Regions from separate parts of the Brevibacillus sp. HB1.4B genome, predicted to be linked through region 3. Evidence: riboswitches for the same ligand, from Rfam matches in the RefSeq annotation. Region 3 holds a riboswitch; each other region holds the start of a gene.
The links. Region 3 has a riboswitch for cobalamin ahead of cobO (cob(I)yrinic acid a,c-diamide adenosyltransferase). Riboswitches for the same ligand answer to the same signal wherever they lie in the genome.
Positions count from the first base shown of each region.

Region 1: another riboswitch for cobalamin. It lies ahead of HP398_RS10300 (ABC transporter substrate-binding protein); the one in region 3 lies ahead of cobO (cob(I)yrinic acid a,c-diamide adenosyltransferase).
Region 2: another riboswitch for cobalamin. It lies ahead of HP398_RS13910 (energy-coupling factor ABC transporter permease); the one in region 3 lies ahead of cobO (cob(I)yrinic acid a,c-diamide adenosyltransferase).

Region 1 is NZ_JABSUT010000003.1:491,342-496,454, reverse strand. Features, by position in the region: gene HP398_RS10310 (heme ABC transporter ATP-binding protein) at 1-691, opposite strand, end outside; gene HP398_RS10305 (FecCD family ABC transporter permease) at 688-1,746, opposite strand; gene HP398_RS10300 (ABC transporter substrate-binding protein) at 1,771-2,790, opposite strand; cobalamin riboswitch at 2,961-3,160, opposite strand; gene HP398_RS10295 (M24 family metallopeptidase) at 3,174-4,268, opposite strand; gene HP398_RS10290 (alpha/beta fold hydrolase) at 4,342-5,113, shown strand, end outside.
Region 2 is NZ_JABSUT010000005.1:120,587-125,699, reverse strand. Features, by position in the region: gene HP398_RS13915 (energy-coupling factor ABC transporter substrate-binding protein) at 1-10, opposite strand, end outside; gene HP398_RS13910 (energy-coupling factor ABC transporter permease) at 7-771, opposite strand; cobalamin riboswitch at 915-1,108, opposite strand; gene HP398_RS13905 (quinone-dependent dihydroorotate dehydrogenase) at 1,242-2,333, opposite strand; gene HP398_RS13900 (GerAB/ArcD/ProY family transporter) at 2,485-3,585, shown strand; gene HP398_RS13895 (spore germination protein) at 3,575-4,957, shown strand; gene HP398_RS13890 (Ger(x)C family spore germination protein) at 4,954-5,113, shown strand, end outside.
Region 3 is NZ_JABSUT010000006.1:214,884-219,996, reverse strand. Features, by position in the region: gene HP398_RS16745 (LeuA family protein) at 1-837, shown strand, start outside; gene HP398_RS16740 (M15 family metallopeptidase) at 932-1,624, opposite strand; cobalamin riboswitch at 1,808-2,023, shown strand; gene cobO (cob(I)yrinic acid a,c-diamide adenosyltransferase) at 2,188-2,736, shown strand; gene cobD (threonine-phosphate decarboxylase CobD) at 2,733-3,848, shown strand; gene cobU (bifunctional adenosylcobinamide kinase/adenosylcobinamide-phosphate guanylyltransferase) at 3,845-4,384, shown strand; gene cobS (adenosylcobinamide-GDP ribazoletransferase) at 4,381-5,113, shown strand, end outside.

The DNA.
Region 1 (5,113 bases), on a different contig from region 3:
CATTCCGAATCAGCTGGGGTGTCAAGACTTCCTCCGGCGTCCCTGAGGTAACGATTTCCCCCTCACAGATCACGTACAGACGATCACAGTACATCGCTGCGATATTGAGATCATGCAACGAAGACAAGACCGTAATTCCCAGCGTTTTGACCAGATCCATGACCTGCAATTGGTATCGAACATCCAAATGATTCGTCGGTTCATCAAGGACAAGAAACTCAGCTTGCTGCACCAACGCTCTGGCAATCAGCACCCGCTGCTTCTCCCCACCCGATAAACTGAAAAAGCTGCGATCGGCATATGTATGCATCCCTACCCGCTGTAGCGCATCTTCACAAATTCGAGCGTCTTCTGCGTTATCGGACTGAAACAGCCGTTTATGCGGAGCACGTCCCATATTCACGATTTCGGTTACCGAAAAATCGAATTCAACAGAGGACTCCTGCCGTACTGCCGCCATTCGCTGAGCGTTTTGACGTGAGGTTAACTTATACACGTCGTCGCCATCAAGCGAGATCCATCCCGAACGCGGCTTCAATACGCGATAAATGCTTTTTAGCAATGTGGACTTCCCACTGCCATTCGGCCCGATCAGCCCCACAAACTCTCCAGAGCGCACCTCCAGACTGACGTTGCGAAGGATTTCCTTTTTCTCCAGTTCGACCGATATATTCTCCACCAACAAATTCATCGTCCGCTACCTCCAAAGGAATAAGAACTCCGCAACATCAACCAGATAAAGAATGGACCTCCACACAGCGCTGTCAAAATACCAATTGGCAGCTCTTCCGGTGCAAATGCGAGCCTGGCGACTACATCAACCCAGATTAGAAATATCGCGCCAAATAAAGCGCTGACAGGAAGAACACGTCTGTGATCTGATCCGACCATCACACGGACGATGTGGGGCATCATTAATCCGACAAAACCGATTGATCCCGCGATGGACACGATTACCCCCGTGAGAAGTGCCGTGATCACCAGGAGAAGCTTGCGGAATTGTACCGTATTAACCCCCAATGTCCCCGCTGACTCCTCGCCCATCAGCATCGCATTCAACGAGCGGTATTGGGCCATTAAGACGATGAGACAGATGACGACAATCAATGTAGGAATAGTCAGGTACTCCCATTTCCCGCCAGCCAGACTTCCACTTAACCAAAACAGGACCGTCCCAATTCCATGCTCATTCGGCGCTGAAAAGACAAGGAGACTGGTAATGGCAGACAAGATCGCAGATATCGCAATTCCAGCCATGAGCAGGCGTACTGTGGAGTTTTGTCCTCCGATACGGGATAGCGTAAAAATGAGAATGATTGACACAAGGGAGCCTGTAAAAGCGCCAAAGGATAGCGCATACTGCCCGTACATGCTGAATGCTCCGAATATAATGACCGAGGTAGCTCCAACCGAAGCACCTGAAGATACACCTAACACATACGGGTCAGCCAGGGAGTTGCGAACCAACGACTGGATCGCTACTCCCACGACAGACAGACCTGCGCCGACGATCGCCCCCAAGAGTACACGCGGAAAGCGAATATCCCAAATAATCGTTTGCTCCCCTTTGGACCAATCCACCTCAATCCATTGGGTCAATATCGGAATTTTTGATAAGGCGATTTTCCATACCGTTGTCGGCTTAATCTCCACTGATCCCAAGGTAACTGCGAACGTAATCGAGAGGAAGAGTCCGACCAGTAGAGTAATGATGATATAAGGTAACTTGATCTGTTGCAGTGTTATTCCCTCCCTTAAAAGGGGTGTACTCTATTTGAATTTATCCGGGTAGAGTCCTTCCGCCAAAATTTTTAGCGCAATCGGTGCTCGAACGCCTTCAGAAGCCGCGGACAATGGCAATACCATTAGTCGTTGATTTTTAATCGCCGGGATATCCGCCAGTTCTTTTTTGGTCAAAAGGAAATTGCGTTTTTGCTCAACGGTTCTATCACCGTAGTCTACGATAATAATCACGTCAGGATTGCGACTCACTACTTGTTCCCAACTGACCTCTGCCCAACCCTTTTGAATGTCATCAAAAATGTTCTTACCACCAGCAGTCTTGATTAAGGACGTCATGTAGTTGTTGGCTGCTGTGAATGGTTTATCTTCTCCGTTGTCGTACACGAATACTTTAAGCGGCTCGTCCACTTTGCCAATTTTACTAATCGTTTGATCCAATTCACTCTTCATTTTATTAATCAAATCATTGGCTTTGTCTTCCACACGGAAAATGCGTCCAATATTCGTAATGTCTGCAAACACATCGTCGATTGTCGGGCCAGGCATGCTAGAAGACGCTTGCAGATACGATTTGATGCCGACCTTTTCCAAATCCTGCATCGATCCTACACCCTTTTCGCCGAAGCCGCTTTTCCATCCGGCGTACACGAAGTCTGGGTTCGCTGCCAGCAGCACTTCTTTCGTAGGATACTTGTCAGACAGTACCGGAATCTTGTCGTAATCTGCTTTTAACTCTGGAAGGATTTTATCGTCTAGGTATGCAGTTCCGACCATTTTATCAGCCAGGCCCAATGCCAGCATGATTTCGGTAACGTGTTGGTTCAAAGTCACTGCACGCTCAGGTGCTGTTGGATAGGTCATTTCGATGCCATTATTGGTTAGTGTTACAGGCTTGCTCTCTGCTGCTGGTGCAGCCGTTTGTTCGGTTTTGGCTGGAGCCTGTGTTGTCGTAGTGGAGCCGCATGCCGAAACCAAAAGCATGGCAGCTGTCATGATACCGAAAGCTAGTCCTTTCATTACTGTATGTGGTTTGTTTGTCTTCAACATCTGTAATCCCCTTCTCTGTATGTATATGATGAGTTGAACGAAATCCTCCACAAAAAAAGCACCCCCCATTTCAATCGGGAGGTGCATGACAAACGTAGATATAGCTATAAGCAGGCACAAAGGCGCCGTTTCATAGGCTGTTTCCACATCTGCCCCATCCTCGTGGGTCGATTGTATATGATCGCATGGCAGGTCTCCTGGCTTACGAATCAACACACCCAGCTACCTTCCCATTTTTTGTCTCGCAAAAAACAGTGGCTATTCGCTAGTTGCTCCTCGTTACAGTGGCGGGACCGCGCCGGTTTCTCACCGGACTTCCCTTTTAAGCTGACGGCATATGCCATCTAGCACCATTCGATACGTATTCAATTTTTACGATTTATTCATTCATTGATAGTAGTCAGTTTTTTCGGGAACTGCGTGAGAATTTCAACGCCCGTTTCCGTAACCAATACATCGTCTTCAATCCGCACTCCGCCTACACCTGGCAGATAGATGCCTGGCTCGATCGTAAAGACCATCCCTGGACGAAGCACTTCTTGGTTCTGGCTGTGAACAGATGGATATTCATGTACATCCATCCCAAGTCCATGCCCAAGACGGTGCATGAAGTATTCTCCGTAGCCTTTTGCGGTGATGACATCGCGAGCGGTTTTATCCAAATGCGCAAAAGTCACACCCGGACGAATCTCAGCAATGGCCGCTTCGTTGGCAGCCAATACTGTCTCGTAAATTTCTTGAAGCTGAGCACTGATCTCGCCTACAGCAAAGGTACGGGTAATATCGGATACATATCCGTTGGCTGCTACCCCGATATCAAACAAAAGCAAGTCGCCTTCTTGCACCTGGCGCGTTCCTGGTTTCCCGTGTGGCAGTGCCGACTTCTCCCCTGCCAATACCATGGATGTAAAGGACGGACCTTCGGCACCCAAGCGCTTCATCTGGAATTCCAGCTCAGCTACGATTTCTGTCTCGGTCATGCCTGTCTTGACTTTTTTCAGGGTCTCCCGCAAGGACTCCTCGACCAACTGAACAGCGTGCTTCAAACGCTCCACTTCATCCGCCGATTTGATCAAACGCATTTCACGCAGTGGCTCTTCCACATCCACATAGCTCGACGCCAGAACAACTTGTCCAAGTGCTTCATAGCGCTCGACAGTCATATGACTTTTTTCAATACCGAGCTTCGTCAAGTTCGCTGGCAACACTTGCTTGAGGATTTCATAGGGGTTTTGGATATCCGTATGTGTATGGATATCTTGAACGAACGAAGCCTCTGCGGCTGCCTCACGATCAAGAGCAGGTACAATCAAAGAAGGTTTTCCCTCAGCAGGAATAACGAGACCCATAAAACGTTCATGCGGGTCTGTAAAAAATCCGGTCAAATAGTAAACGTGCTTAGGGGAGGTAATCAACACCGCGTTCAGCTCTTGCTCTGTCAAAAACGTGTGGAGCTTCGAAATGCGCTCTTGAAACAACTTCTTCACCCTGCTTTCACCAATTATTCTATTGCGAGAATACCACTTCCCCATCAAAAAAAGAAGAGTTCAAATGAAAAATCTACTTCATATCGGACAACCTAAGGGTGGGGTGAAAATGAAAATGGAACAAATACTCGTCCATCAGGATGGCAAGCAGTTTGCTTTTCACATATCGGGAAAAGGCCAGCCGTTATTGTGTATCCATGCGCCATGCATCGGCTCTATCAATTTTGTTTATCAGCAAACACTCGCAGATACATATCAGATCATTGTCCCTGATTTGCCCGGACATGGCGACAGTTCACCGATGGAGAAGCCCTTTTCCATTGGGGAGCTGGCAGAACAGCTCCATAAGCTTGTCCAGTCACTCGGCATTGAACGTCCCTTTATTTTGGGGTACTCCCAAGGTGTTTCCATCGCCCTTGAATATTGTCTTCGCTATTCGGATGCTGTAAAAGGCGCCATACTCGTGAGCGGCTTTTCCGAAGTGAATGACCTGTATTTACATGGACGATTTTGGATGGCACAGGCAATGTCGATGCTTCACGGAGTCCCTCTTCTTGCCCGTTCGATTGCTTCCTCACATGTCGCTGACCCAGAAATGCGTGAAAAATGGACGGTACAGGCCTCCAAAACAGATCCCACTAGCCTGAAATACCTTTACGCTGCCGGACATCGTTATCATTGTACGGAGCGTCTGGGCAACATCCAGCTTCCGATTTTACTTGCCTATGGCAAACAAGATCAACGGATGCACCATTATGCGCAGATGCTTACCATGAAATTGCCAAAAGCAAAACTCGAGATGATCCCTAACGTGAAGCATCAAGTCATCACGAAAG
Region 2 (5,113 bases), on a different contig from region 3:
CTTTTTTCACAGCGATTCCTCCCGTTTGAGCAAACGAAGCTGTGTAAGCTCTTTTGCGTTGTAAGATAACAACCAGTTCCAAACAAGAACGGTCAACAGACCTTCACTGATTGCGAGCGGAACTTGCGTGAATGCAAAAATTCCTGCGAATTTGGCAAACGAGGCCAACACTCCACCAGATTCAGCTGGAAATGCGAGTGCCAGTTGAATCGAAGTCACCACATAGGTAGCGAGGTCAGCCAAGGCAGCCGCCGCAAAAACAGCCAGACGCTGGCTTCCGCGCACTTTCATGATCACCCGATAGATTCCGTATGCCACCAGTGGTCCTACTACTGCCATGGATACAGCATTTGCCCCTAGCGTAGTCAAACCTCCATGTGCCAAAAGCAAGGCTTGAAACAAGAGCACCATGCTCCCTAACACAGACATCGCAAAAGGCCCAAACATAATGGCGCCAAGGCCCGTTCCAGTCGGGTGAGAGCTGCTGCCTGTAACTGAAGGGATTTTCAGTGCAGATAAAACAAAGGCAAACGCTCCTGCAACACCAATAAGGAGCTTCATTTCGGGATGTTCTTTTACAATCTTGTTAATCGAGCGAATCCCAAGAATAAAAAATGGCAAGAAGACAGCCCACCAAAATAAGGCCCAGGATAATGGCAAATACCCTTCCATGATGTGCATCGCATGTCCTGTCTCTGGTTCATTGAGCAGGAAATACAGGACAAAGCCCGCGATCATCAAACAAGTAGATACGAGACGAGATCGATTCATGTTCCTTCCTCCTTCACTGACTTTCGTTCTTTTCCTACAAACAAAAAAATCCCATCCATCAATGGACGAGATGTGCACACAAAACAACAGACTGACATACAGCCTCATTGCCTCGTATTCACCGCTCCTTTCCGCGAAGGTTTTGTGGGTGTGGCTACTAGGTAGGTCTCCTGGCTTCCAGATCCATACGCTCTTTGTCCTTCCCCATACAAAAATGAGTGGTTTCCTTCTCAAAGAGAGCTCCCTGGTTACAGTGGCGGGACCGCTCGGGACTTTCACCCGATTCCCTGTTACCCTTTATGCGTCACATAAAGGCACCTAACGCCGATCATATGAAGTTGACAGACAATTCATGTTTGTCCCACATCATTATAACGGATCACTACATAAATCGGAAGAATATAAGCAAAAACGCATAAGCCGATGCCCCACTACAAACGGAGCCATCGACCTATGCGTACTTGTTCTATCTATTCTTTTGCGTCTACGCCAATTACTTCACTAATATGTTTAAAACCATCGCGCTGCATGAGCTTGAGTAGCTTTTTGTTAATTTGCTTGGCGATACCTGGGCCTTGATAAATCATCCCCGTATACACCTGAACGAGACTGGCTCCTGCTCGGATTTTCGCGTAGGCGTCTTCGCCGTTATAAATGCCCCCGACACCGATGATGGGTACCTTGTCTCCTACTTCTTGATAAATCTCCTTCACCCAAGCAGTGGAACGCTCCGTAAGAGGTCTTCCGCTCAAGCCGCCCGCTTCCTCGGCAAAACGATGTCCGGAAACCGCCTCGCGTGACAGTGTCGTATTGGTAGCGATAATTCCGGCAATGCCTTCTTCAACAGCAGCGTGAACAACATCGCGCATGTGCTCATCCGACATGTCTGGTGCTACTTTCAGCAAAATCGGCTTTTTCTTGATGGAACGTGCTTCCATTTCGGTTGCCTTTTCCCTTACTGCACGCACCAAATGACGCAAGCTCTCTGTCTCCTGCAAGTCACGCAGATTCGGGGTATTCGGAGAGCTGATGTTAATGACGAAATAGTGACCGTATGCATAGAGCATGTCCATACATTTGCTATAGTCGATGGCCGCCTCTTCATTCGGCGTTACTTTGTTTTTCCCAATGTTAATCCCAATTGGAACATCTGAGTATGCGTAATCGACCAAATGCTGGGAAGCCAAATACGCACCGTGATTGTTGAAGCCCATCCGGTTAATGACAGCTTGATGTTCCGGCAATCGGAACAAACGCGGCTTCGGATTGCCTGGCTGCCCCTGCGGTGTCAACGTCCCGATTTCCACAAACCCAAAACCAAGAGCACCCAACGCATGATAGACTTCCGCATTTTTATCAAAACCGGCTGCAAGTCCGACTGGATTCGGAAACGTCATTCCCCACAGCTTATTCTCCAACCGCTGGTCTTTTACCTGATAGATCATCTTCAGGATGCTTTTGCCTGGAGCAGAATCCTCCACCAGTCTTAAGGCACCAATTGTCTTTTCATGAATCTCTTCCGCATCATGCTGGAACAGATATTTTCTTATGAGCTGATACATCGGCTGCACTCCTTACTCCGTTTCTACCTTTTTACCTCATAGTAGAATACCATACTTTTTCGGGCGGATGTAACCTTTATACGTTGATACATATTTCCAAGCAAGCAGGCAAATCCTAACAGCACCACCACGTACAGGGGGATAAGTCTTCATGAAAGTGGACGGAAAAATCGGGATTGGTCAAGCCATTATGGTGATGATGCTGACGATCGGCATTACGAACCACGTAACCGTCATCCCCCTCTTATTGAGTAAAGCCGGAAGAGATGCTTGGTTGAGCGTGTTGCTTGCTGGTATCCCTTTTTCCTTCTGGGCGTACTTGCTGTTTGTGGTTAATCGAAATATGAAGCAACGTTCTTTGCATGAATGGCTCGCCCAACGCTCAGGAAAAATCGTCAGCCATCTGTTACTCATCCCCATCATGGTCTGCCTGTACATGATGGCCCTAACCAATCTGATCGATACCCAGACATGGACGACCGTCAACTACTTGCCTCGAACACCAGAGTGGGTGACCGCCTTAGCCTTAATGGGACTATGTATACTCGCTGCAATTGGTGGAATAACCTCTGTAGGAATCACAGCAGGAATCTTGCTGCCCATCGTGGTTATGCTTGGATTTTTCGTCGCTTTTGGCAATATTCCTAAAAAGGATTATAGTCTTTTGATGCCACTTTTCCAGCATGGGTATCGTCCTCTTTTTCACGGGATGCTCTATGTAGGTGGCGGCATTTCAGAGATGTTCCTGCTACTATTGCTCCAACCTCACGTACGTAAGCCATTGCGCCTCGTACACTTTTTGGTCATGCTCGGCATCACGCTTGTGCTGACACTCAGTCCGTTGACAGGAGCTATTGCGGAATTTGGACCAGTGGAGTCTGCACGCCAACGCTTTCCGGCATTTGAGCAATGGCGGCTGCTCACAATTGGAAAAGACATCGAGAACATGGAGTTTTTCTCCATTTTTCAATGGCTCGCTGGGGCTTTTATACGCATCACCATTTGCTTGTTGCTCTTGGGAGATTTACTCACGATCCGTAACCGAAAACAGCGCAACTTCATGATGATATTTCTAGGTGGAAGCATGATCGCCTTTACCAGCCTCCCCTACAGTGACATGCAGTTTGTATCCTTTCTGACGCACGTATACTATCCGCTTTACTTAGCCATTATCGTTGTGATTACTCTCGCACTCATGCTGGTTACTCTGCGCAAGCCATCCAAACAGGAGGGAATAGGCCATGACCCTTGAAGAGGAACTGCGGGAAAAATTCGCGCATTGTGCGGACGTCGTTTTTATGCGCACGGTCACATCCGAGGACCAGCCTGTATTGATGCTTTATTGCGAAGGACTGGCAGACGTTCGTCAATTACAAGATACGGCATTGCCGCAATTGGAGCGATTCCTGGCTATTGGTGATTTGCGTTCTCTGCCTCTTTTCCCGCTCTTCACGAACCCAGAGTTGTGGATTGAGAGACTGTTTGCAGGAGATTTGCTGATTTTTATTGGTGACTCTCCTCCGTTTGCCTGGGACATCTCCAATCGTCCAGAGCGCACTCCTGAAGAATCTAATACAGAGATTTCGATCAAAGGTCCTCGGGACGGCTTCGTCGAGGATCTCTCCACGAACGTTGCTCTCATTCGCAAGCGCATGCGAACGATTACTCTGGCCTATGAGCCTTTTATTCTCGGAACGCGCTCGCGCACAAGAATCGGTATGATGTATATCACAGATGGGGTATCTGAAGATCTGGTAGAGATGATGCGTGAGAGAATACACAAATGTACCTCAAAAAAAATTGTGAACAGCGCCATTCTGGAAAAGATACTGAGCGACAACACTCACTCCCTGTTTCCATTGGTTGATTATACTGGACGCCCTGACTATGTCATTTACATGCTGCTGCAAGGTAAGGTCGTCGTATTGGTAGACGGCTCGCCCTTGGCACTCGTGGCACCTGTAACCTTACTCGAACTAATCAAATCTCCCGAAGACGATCAGTACCCTGTTACCTATGTATGGCTGGAACGCATGCTGCGCCTAGGTGGATTTTGGATCGCAATCTTTCTGCCTGGCTTCTGGATTGCACTATCCGCCTATAATATAGAGCAATATCCTTTTCAATTGCTCGCTACCGTTACGCAGGGAAGAAAAGGGTTGCCCTTTTCCGCGCCGATGGAGCTATTTCTCATCTTGTTCATTTTTGAGTTTCTACGTGAGGCAGGCGCCCGTCTGCCCAAAAACGTCGGGCAAACACTGGCACTGGTCGGTGCACTGATTATCGGGGATGCTTCCATTCGTGCAGGCCTGACTTCGCCTTCGATGTTGTTTATCGGCTCCCTTACAGTCGTTGCCTCCTTCACACTGGTCAATCAGTCATTAAGCGGTGCGGTAACCGTGGCTCGTTTCGCTGTTTTCTTCCTTTCCGCAACCATCGGCATGTACGGCTTTATCCTCGGGATGATTGCCATCGTATACTACTTGTCCACCTTGACCTCCTTTGGCAGATCGTATATTTTGATGGGTTCATCCAACTCCTTGTTTACACTGTTCATTGTCTTGTTCAAGTCCATGACCAGTTTTTTTCGGACGAGAGCTGCTAAGGGTGGCGATAACAAATGAAATGCATGCGGATTGCTTCTGCTATGCTGCTGTTGGCAACGACTCTTCTTAGCGGCTGCTGGGATCAGAAAGCCATTCAGGACCTTCGCTATTTATCTGCCATGGGCATTGATTACGTCAACAATGAGTATGTTATGTACGCCCAATCCACCGATC
Region 3 (5,113 bases):
CTGCATAATGATCTTGGTCTTGCTCAAGCGAATGCGCTGGCGGCTATTGATGCAGGCGCTTCTGTCATTGATGCGACAATTTTAGGAATCGGCGAAAGAGCTGGTATTACTGACTTGATCCAGCTTACTGTTGCGTTGCAAAAGCTTCGAAATGATCATCGTTATTCTTTGGATAGAATTCCCGAGCTTGTACAAGCGATACGTCTGACGACAGGGTATAGACCGGACGGACTGCGCCCTATCGCTGGGCAAAATGCTTTTACGCATACATCGGCTTACCATGTCCAAGCCGTAAAGAGGAATTCCAAAGCGTATGAGCCATTTCCTCCCGAAACAATTGGAAGAACACGGCTTCTCGAAGAAAAGCGTCCTCCATTAGGAAGCCCAAAGCTGCCTGTTTCCTTACAGGTAGGAAAGCCGTTTCCAAAAGGTGCTTCAGAGCTACAGTATCATCGTGACGGTCCAGGGATACGCTGGGTTATGATGGATTCGCGTGTTGATGAGCGAGCCTCATTCTATGTGATCCAAAGGATATTTGGATTATGCGATTTGTCCGGTATTCCTGAAAAACATGTAGACAGACATGCGCATCATTGTGACAGTGCCTTCCTCTTTTGGGGAGATGCACCTGATGGCACTGGTCTGGTGTGTCATGTTCAACTTGGTGAAGAAGAGAAGACTGTTGAGAGTCCAGCAGCTATTTTTATCCCAGCAGGCGTCGAGCATTCCTATCACTATGTGTCAGGGCACGGAACTTATACAAATATTGTATTGTCACCTGAATACAACAAAAGCCTTTTGGTTTCAGCAGCATCTTCTGAAATACCAGTGACCTAAGAGGTACAGGAATTTGTTGAGTTTGAAGAGTGGGCGGCCATCTGGGCATGAGTACGGTATCGACCGGGCTCATGCCTTGCTCGATTATTTGTGGTTACATCGACAAAACCCCGCCATAAATCGGCTCTTTCTGCGTTTTTTGTCCCCAAGTGCGCGTTCCGTATTCGAAATGCCACCATTCTTTCGGATAGTTGACGAATCCGGCAGCCGTCATCAAATGATAAAGCAGTCGGCGATTGTCTCGAATTTCGATGTCTTTTTGCTTAGACTGTGCCAGCTCTTCATAATAGCGAGTGGAAGCCAGTTCACTGAAATCATCGAAGACGGTCCCCATCTCCAGCCAGCCATCAGGCCCTGCGATAGTTAGATCCACTGCACCGCCGGATAGGTGAGGGGACGGTTTGGAGAGGTCTGTTGTTGGATAAGCGACGAATTTGCTCAATTCTTCCGTGAGGGCGGGTCCTTCCTGCCAGCCTTGTAATAGCAAGGCTTCACGGAAACGATCATACAAGGATGCCTGTACCTCAAATGAGCGCCAGCCGTCCAACACGACGAGCTTGTAGCCAACAGGCAGTTGCGCGGCTGCCGTGGCGAGCTTGTGTGCTGCCCCTTCTCGCAAAAAGGCTTCTGGCTGTGTTCCGGCATAGCCCTTGTGGTAGTAGGCTGGATAGACTGTGATTTGAGCTGAAAGGGAAGAGAGGGGAATCATCGGTTCGCCGCATTCCTTGATCGGCAGTGGGCTGGGCAGGACCATGTCTGGTATTTTTGGAATCGGAGGAAATAGCATGACTGCACACCACTTTCGATTGTTTTGCCAATAGGGTAACGAAAAACATCAGGCATGTAAACGGTCATTATCTTAAATTTTCTGCTAATAGTCACCAGCGACGAATCAGCAGCTTTTGCTTGAATCCTCGGTAGCTTTTGCTATTATTAAAGCAAGTGCTTGTCAACGAAACGAACGACATTTACATATGGAAGAGAAACAGGTCCTTGTTTTTGCGAAACCGATTCGCAGGAGCAAGGTTAAAAGGGAAGTTTGGTGAAAAGCCAACGCGGTCCCGCCACTGTAAGAGAGTAGCTGTTCTTCAAGGCATCATGCCATCCACTGCCCATTCGGGAGCGGGAAGGAGAAGAAGAGCGATGATCCTCGAGCCAGGAGACCTGCCTGTTTTTATGTTTACACTGATTTCCTTCGGGTCAAAGGAAGAGGTGAGGATTGTTGCTTTTCAGCTATCCGCGCTTTGTTTTTCCTTACGTACTGGGGGAAACAGAGCGCTTTTTTTATGCTTCGGAAAGTATTTGGAGGAAACAGCGGAGTAAAATACGTCACTTTTTGAGGTGGTCACGATGGAGAAAAACGATAAGAAGCGAGGATTGACCCTCGTTTACACAGGAGACGGCAAAGGAAAAACGACAGCAGCAGTCGGGTTGGCTGTGCGGGCGACAGGGCGCGGGAAAAAGGTGCTGATGGTTCAATTCATCAAGTCGCCAGAGCGTACATACGGAGAAAAGATTATTTTCGATAAATTGGGCATTGAAATTGTGCAAATGGGCGTCGGCTTCACATGGACGAAAACACCGGAGGAGCATCGTCAGGCATTGAAAGAAGCTTGGGCGTTTGCGAGCGAAAAGCTTTCTTCCGGAGCGTACGATGTCGTCATTTTGGATGAGCTAAATAATGCATTGGCGATTGACCGCTTCCCGATTGATGATGTGTTGCCATTGTCCGATGTGTTGGAAGCGATTCAAAATAGGCCAAGTCATATTCACCTCGTGATTACGGGACGGGCCGCAAAGCAGGAGATTTTGGACATCGCAGATTTGGTGACAGAGATGAAGCCAATCAAGCATTACTACGATGAAGGGATTCCAGCTGTGCTGGGGGTAGAGTTTTGACAAGCGCAGGTGTAATAGAGAAGTACGGTCATGGCGGAGACTTGCTGACCGCAGCGCAGCGCTTTGGTCGAGAGCCCGGGCAGTTTCTGGATTACAGTGCCAATATTAATCCGCTGGGGATGCCAGCAAGCGTTCGTGAGATGCTGCTGGATTCGCTGGCTGCTGTAGCGCATTACCCAGACCCTGGACATCGTGTGTTTCGGCGTGCGCTGGCGAAGCGGCTGCAAGTGCCGGAGGAATGGTTGCTGCCTGCCAATGGTGCAGCGGAGGCGATGGCACTGGCCATTCTCGGTCTTTCGCCGCAAACGGTTGGTGTGGTATATCCTTGCTTTTCGGAATACACGCAACTTTCCGAGCAGTATGGTGCCCGTGTCATTGGCTGCTACGGGAAGGAAGCGAACGGGTACAAGCCCGATCCTATAGAGCTGCACACTCTTTTTACGCAGTCTGATCTCGTATTTGTCGGGTCGCCAAACAATCCGACGGGAATCATGTATCAACCGGATGAGCTTCGCCAAATGGCGGAATGGACGAGTAAGACCAACACGTGGCTCATCGTGGATGAGGCTTTCCTCGATTTTGTGGAGGAAGATCGGCAATATACATTGGCGACGCAGCTCGAGCGCTTTCCCCGTGTGATCTTGATGCGCTCGATGACGAAAATGTACGCGATCCCGGGATTGCGCCTGGGTTATGCGATTGCGCATCCAGATGTCATTGCGCGGATGCGCCAGAAGCAAGTGAGCTGGAGCGTGAATGCACTGGCCCTTTTAGCTGGAGAACTGTGCTTGCAGGAGCAGGCATATGAGGAACAGACGCGCAGGCTCATAAAAGCAGAACGTGCGTATTTGATCGATTGCATCAGCGGTGAGTTGGGCTGGCAGGTATGGCCGGGGGAGGCAAACTTTTTGCTGCTGCGCTCACCAGAAGGATTGCCAGCGGAACAATTGCAGGCACGGCTCGGCGAAAAAGGCGTTCTGATCCGCAACTGTGCGATGTATCCCGGTCTGACGGCACATGATGTGAGAATCGCAGTGCGTGGACGAGAGGAAAATGAAAGACTTCTGGCAGCGCTCCGCGAGGTCCATGCGGAAGGAAGTGAACAGCGATGAGCTTGGTGCTGGTAACAGGCGGTGTCCGTTCAGGAAAAAGCCGCTACGCGGAAGAGCTTGCGATGAAGTTGGGCAGTCGAGTCCTGTACGTGGCGACAGGCAAGGCCTGGGATGATGAAATGAAGCAGAGAATCGAGCTGCATCAGGCACGTCGTCCGCTGGAATGGGGCTGTGTGGAGGTAGGAGAGCGATTAACCGATTACCACGCATTCAGTGAGCAGTATGATGTGGTTTTAATCGATTGTCTGTCCACCTGGGTGAGTAATCGATTGATGAGTATGGACGAGTCTGAATGGAGAAGTCCTTCACACACGCAATCCCTGCTGCAGGAGGCAGAGGCATGGCTGTCCCTCGTTCACAATTCCCCGCAAAAAGTCATTGCCGTCACAAGCGAGGTCGGATTGGGCGGTGTAGCCTTGAGTCGTTTGGGCAGATGGTTCGCGGATGTGCTGGGCGATGTCAATCAGAGAAGTGCGCGACAAGCGGATGCCGTCTACGCGGTTTTGTCGGGAATACCGTGGAGGATCAAAGGATGAATGCATTTCTACACGCCATCTCGTTTTTTACGCGTATTCCGGTTCCATGGCTTCGTCCTTCAGAGGAGGCGTGGAGAAAAAGCGTCAACTGGTATCCCGCAGTTGGTTTGGTCATCGGTTTATTGCTATGGGGTGTATATCAGGCAGGACTGGTGCTGTTTAGTCCATGGATCGCCGCTATTTTGACGCTGGTCGCATGGGTCTACGTGACCGGTGGTCTTCATATGGATGGGTGGATGGATCTCGCGGACGGTCTTGGCAGCAGCAGACCGAGAGAGCAAATCCTTTCGATTATGAAGGACAGCCGCGTAGGAGCGATGGGCGTTCTTGCTGCGATTATGCTGTTGCTGATCAAGGCGGGTGCAGTCGCAGAGCTCGCACATCCGGGATGGGGCAGCTTTTTGATCGTAGCACCAGTAGCAGCGCGGACACATGTGCTTTTGTCGATTAAGCTCTGGCCGTATCTTTCGGCAGATAAAGGGATCGGAAAAGGCATCAGTGCTGGGCTTTCCGTTTCCTCTATCATCGTGAGCTACATCATCGTGTTTGCCGCAGGTTGGTATCTTGGGGGCTTGCAGGTCATCACAGCCATTTTCCTGTCACTGTTGTTCGCTCTATTGTTTTCACGCTCGGTTTCAAAAAAATTGGGTGGACTAAATGGAGACTGCTACGGGGCTGTTATCGAAAGCAGTGAAGCAGTCGTTCTCTTGGTGTTAGTCGGGAGCTGGT